2 regions of the Kosakonia sp. Marseille-Q7440 genome follow, and region 2 is predicted to be linked to the other one. Evidence: predicted binding sites of a transcription regulator. Region 2 holds the regulator's gene; the other holds the start of a gene.
What was found. The regulator Fur, encoded in region 2, represses iron uptake genes when iron is present. The targets are predictions, from matches to a motif close to ATAATAATGAGAACNACTATCAA.

Region 1 (2,202 bases), 350 kb from region 2:
AGGGGAGAGGTGGCGAAGGGAAAGTCAAAAGGAGAGAGAGATGACAGAGAAGAGCTTACAGGAGTTTCTGCATACCGAGCCGGATTGCATACTTGAGCACGTTGCCCGGCACTACCAGACCACGCTGCTGGAAGTGGTGCGGCAGCTACCTGGCAGCAAAATGATTGCCGGTGCGCACTTTGACGACGTATGGCAAGAGGTCACCACCTGGGGCACGGTACTTCTCCTGATCCACACCGAAGATGTGATCCTGGAGTGCAGCATCGCCCTGCCGCCGGGATTTTACAGCCACGGTTACTTCAACCTGCAGGGTAAAGAGCAGGTATCGGGCCATATCAAGGCCGATCACTGTCGCCACATCGCGTTTATTGAACGCAAATTTATGGCGATGGACGCCGCCACCATCCTCTTTTTCAACGCTGCAGGCAGCGCGATGCTAAAAATTTTCGTTGCCCGTGACGAACGCCACCAGCTTATTCCACAGCAGCTGGCGGCGTTCCGCGCGCTGAGGCAGGCCTTCGCGCAGTAGATCACTCGCTGCGCTTTTCAACATGACCCAGCGGTTTTTCCGGGAAGCAGCAGTCGCGCACGCGGCGTTTTAGCTCTGCGGCATCGGGAAAGCCGCCCTCCTGCTTGCGATCCCAGATAACGCTGCCATCGGCTTCGATGACAAAAATGCCGCCGGTGCCGGGGATCAGCGTCACGGAACCTAAATCGGTATTGAAGGTGTGGAGCAGCTCCTGCGCCATCCAGCTGGCGCGCAGCATCCAGTTGCACTGGACGCAGTAGTGCAGGGTGATGGCAGGTTTAGTGGACATCATCTCGTTACCAGAAGGGAAAAGGGTCCACAAAGTGTAAGCAATATGTTGGCATTATGAAATCGTTGCAAGTGATAATAGTTATCATTACTATCTTGCCCATAACAGAGAGCTGATGCCTGGCCCGTGCGGCTGGTGTACGGTTCCGCTGATTTCTGGGAGTTGATGTGAGCCGGATGATAATAATTCAAAGGCACACACACTTATGACGACTACACCTTTTTGCCAGCTACGTTTCAGAAACCGCGTGCTGGTCACCTCACTCCTGACAACGCTTACGCCCACCGCGGCCTTTGCGGCTGAAACCGCACCACGCGATGAACAAGATCGCGCCGAAGAGATGGTCATTACCGCGCCTGCGCCACGTCTCAAAGCCGGGAGCGATCGCGCCATCACTGCTGATGCCCTGCAACGCAACGGGGCGAATGATTTTGGCTCCATCATGCGGTATGAGCCGCTGATTGGTGCTACCGGGGCAGGGGGCGGTTCCGGCAACGGTAAGAGCGGCTTCGACCGCGGCGGTTACACCGGCTATAACATTCGCGGCCTTGAGAGTAACCGCGTGGGTATTGATGTTGATGGCATTCCTCAGCCAGAGGCCACCGGGCGCAGCTACGCCGGGCGCGCCGGGCTTAACACTTTCGGCATTGGTCGTGACTATATCGACCCCTACCTCTACGGCAACGTGGCGATCCAGCCGGGCGCAACGCCTGCGGAACAAGCCAACACCGCCATCGGCGGCAATGTCTCGTTCCGGCCAAAATCTGCCAATGACTACCTGCAAGGGGCGAAGCATTACTACGCCGGTTACCAGAGTGATTATGACTCCAGCGATCGCAGCTGGCACAACGGCGTAACGGCGGCGGCAGGCGATGAACGCGTGCGGGGCATTGTGGTTTACAGCCGCCGCGACGGCCAGCAAACGCGTAACAACAGCGACAGAGTCGGGGCTTACCCCGCTAACTGGCACTCCGATGCGCTGCTGCTCTCCGGGATCCTGCAAGCCTCCGAAGTGCACAAACGGACCTATACAGCGGAGTACTACAACAAAACGACCCATACCCACTTTGACGCCTGGAACCGTGACGGCAGTGCGATTATTGGCAACGCTCAGCAGGGCAGCTACTCCCGGCGCTGGGCCATCAGCCTGAAGGATGACTGGACACCGGTCGATGCGTGGGTCGATAGCGCTTCGACAAAGATCTATCTACAGCGCACCCAGGCGCACGACGCTACGTGGATGCCGGACAGCACCACCGGCATTCAGGGCACCGTCTACTCCAGTTACGACACCGATACGATAGGCATTCAGCATGCGCTGGCGAAGAGCTTCGGCCGCCACGATCTACGTGCCGGTTTTAATGCCAGCGCCAGCAAAACGCAG
Region 2 (2,202 bases):
GATGATCAAAGCCGGGAAAGTGAGCGACGTTGAGCACCTCTCCAGCTACTTTGGCGCTGAGGTGAGCAAGCTGGTTAAGGCGCACGGCATTGATGTGATGCAGGCGTGGCAGGATGGGCTTAAAGATGCCAAAGACGCCTCTGTTTTTGCCACCAGACATGTGAATGTCAACTTCTGGGATGCGCTCTACTGGGGCGGTTTCGATTCCGTCAATGACTGGGCGAACAAAGGCTTCCGCGTGGTGGTCTCCAACCCGGACTACGTCTATCTCGACTTCCCGAGTGAAGTTCACCCGGATGAAAGCGGCTACTACTGGGGGACGCGTTTCAGCGATGAGCGCAAGATCTTCAGTTTTGCACCGGACAACATGCCGCAAAATGCGGAAACGTCGGTCGACCGTGACGGCAACGCGTTCAGCGCCAAATCAGACAAGCCGTGGCCTGGCGCCTACGGGCTTTCCGCCGAGCTGTGGAGCGAAGTGGTGCGCACGGATGAGCAGATGGAGTATATGATCTATCCGCGTCTGGTCGCCGTCGCTGAGCGGGCATGGCACCGCGCAAGCTGGGAGCTGGATTACCAGGCGGGCCGTGAATACAAAGGCGGCGAGACGCAGTGGGTCGATCAGAAGGCCTTAACGGCAGACTGGCAGCGTTTTGCCAATCTGCTGGGACATCGCGAGCTGGCGAAGCTGGATAAAGCCGGCATCCATTATCGTCTGCCGGTGCCAGGGGCGCGAATTGTTGACGGTGTGCTGGAGGTCAACATCCGCTTCCCGGGGCTGGTGGTCGAGTACTCCCTCGATCGCGGCAAAACATGGCAGCACTATGAAGCGAAATCCCGTCCACAGGTTAAAGGAGAAATTCAGCTGCGCACCTTAAGCCCGGATGGCAGGCGCGTCAGCCGCGTCGATAGCCTGAAAGCCTGATCGCTTTCCTCTCTGAGCGGCGTAACCTTTTAACGCGCCGCTCAGCCGGCAGGCATAAAAAAAGCCAACCTGACGGTTGGCTTTTAACGTTCAGAAGAACTTATTTTGCGTCGTGCGCGTGTTCATCTTCGCGGCAGTCACCTTCGGCGCAGTGGCCGTAAAGGTAGAGACTGTGGTTCGTCAGGCGGATGCCGTGTTGAGCGGCAATTTCGCGCTGGCGCAATTCGATGGAGTCATCACTGAATTCGATAACTTTACCGCAGTCGAGGCAGATAAGGTGATCGTGGTGATGCTGCTGCGTCAGTTCGAAAACAGACTTGCCGCCTTCGAAGTTGTGACGGGTGACAATCCCGGCGTCATCAAACTGGTTCAGCACACGGTACACCGTTGCCAGACCAATCTCTTCACCCATGTCGATCAGACGCTTATAAAGATCTTCCGCACTGACATGATGGTTATCCGGCTCCTGAAGCACTTCCAGAATTTTTAAACGTGGAAGCGTGACTTTCAGGCCGGCCTTCTTTAATGCGGTATTGTTGTCAGTCATGCGGAATCTGTCCTGTTGCTATACGATTCACTTCCTTCTCGGAAGTTATAAGGAATGCACCCGGGCGAATGCGTATCATTATAGAACTGCCATGTATAAATGAAAACTGCAAGCCCTCAAGTAAAGTAAGCTTTTAAAACGTGGTATCGCCGACAACTCCCGGTCGGGCGTACTACGTTAAGCAGCGCTTATTGTACAGGGATGAGTAGGAAAGTTAAAAAAATGTAGCAATTATTTCGATTGCTTTTACCTATTGATACGGCGCAACCAGCAGATTGCGCCATAAAAATCAGGCATTCAGGATTTCATCAAGATGCAGCTCTTCAGAAACCTGCTTCACCCACTTCTGCACGCGCTCGGCGGTCAGTTCTGGCTGACGGTCTTCGTCAATCGCCAGACCTACAAAGTGATCGTCATCAGCCAGGCCTTTTGAAGCTTCGAAATGGTAACCGGCAGTCGGCCAGTGGCCCACAATCGTCGCGCCGCGCGGTTCAATAATGTCGCGAATGGTGCCCAGCGCATCACAGAAGTACTCAGCGTAATCTTCCTGATCGCCGCAGCCGAACAGCGCCACTAACTTACCATTAAAATCAATCTCTTCCAGCGTCGGGAAGAAGTCATCCCAGTCGCACTGCGCTTCACCGTAATACCAGGTCGGAATGCCGAGCAACAGGATGTCATACCCTTCGATATCTTCCTTACTGCTCTTGGCAATGTCATGAACATCGGC

Region 1: ACWPW2_RS03640 (TonB-dependent receptor domain-containing protein) is a predicted target of Fur. The motif match lies at 890-912, and genes of this name have one in related genera.

What each region holds. Positions count from the first base shown of each region.
Region 1 covers NZ_CBCPLT010000001.1:820,088-822,289, forward strand. The annotation lists gene hutX (heme utilization cystosolic carrier protein HutX) at 41-529, shown strand; gene ACWPW2_RS03635 (SelT/SelW/SelH family protein) at 531-818, opposite strand; gene ACWPW2_RS03640 (TonB-dependent receptor domain-containing protein) at 1,024-2,202, shown strand, end outside.
Region 2 covers NZ_CBCPLT010000001.1:1,172,729-1,174,930, forward strand. The annotation lists gene ACWPW2_RS05290 (beta-N-acetylhexosaminidase) at 1-925, shown strand, start outside; gene fur (ferric iron uptake transcriptional regulator) at 1,026-1,472, opposite strand; gene fldA (flavodoxin FldA) at 1,762-2,202, opposite strand, start outside.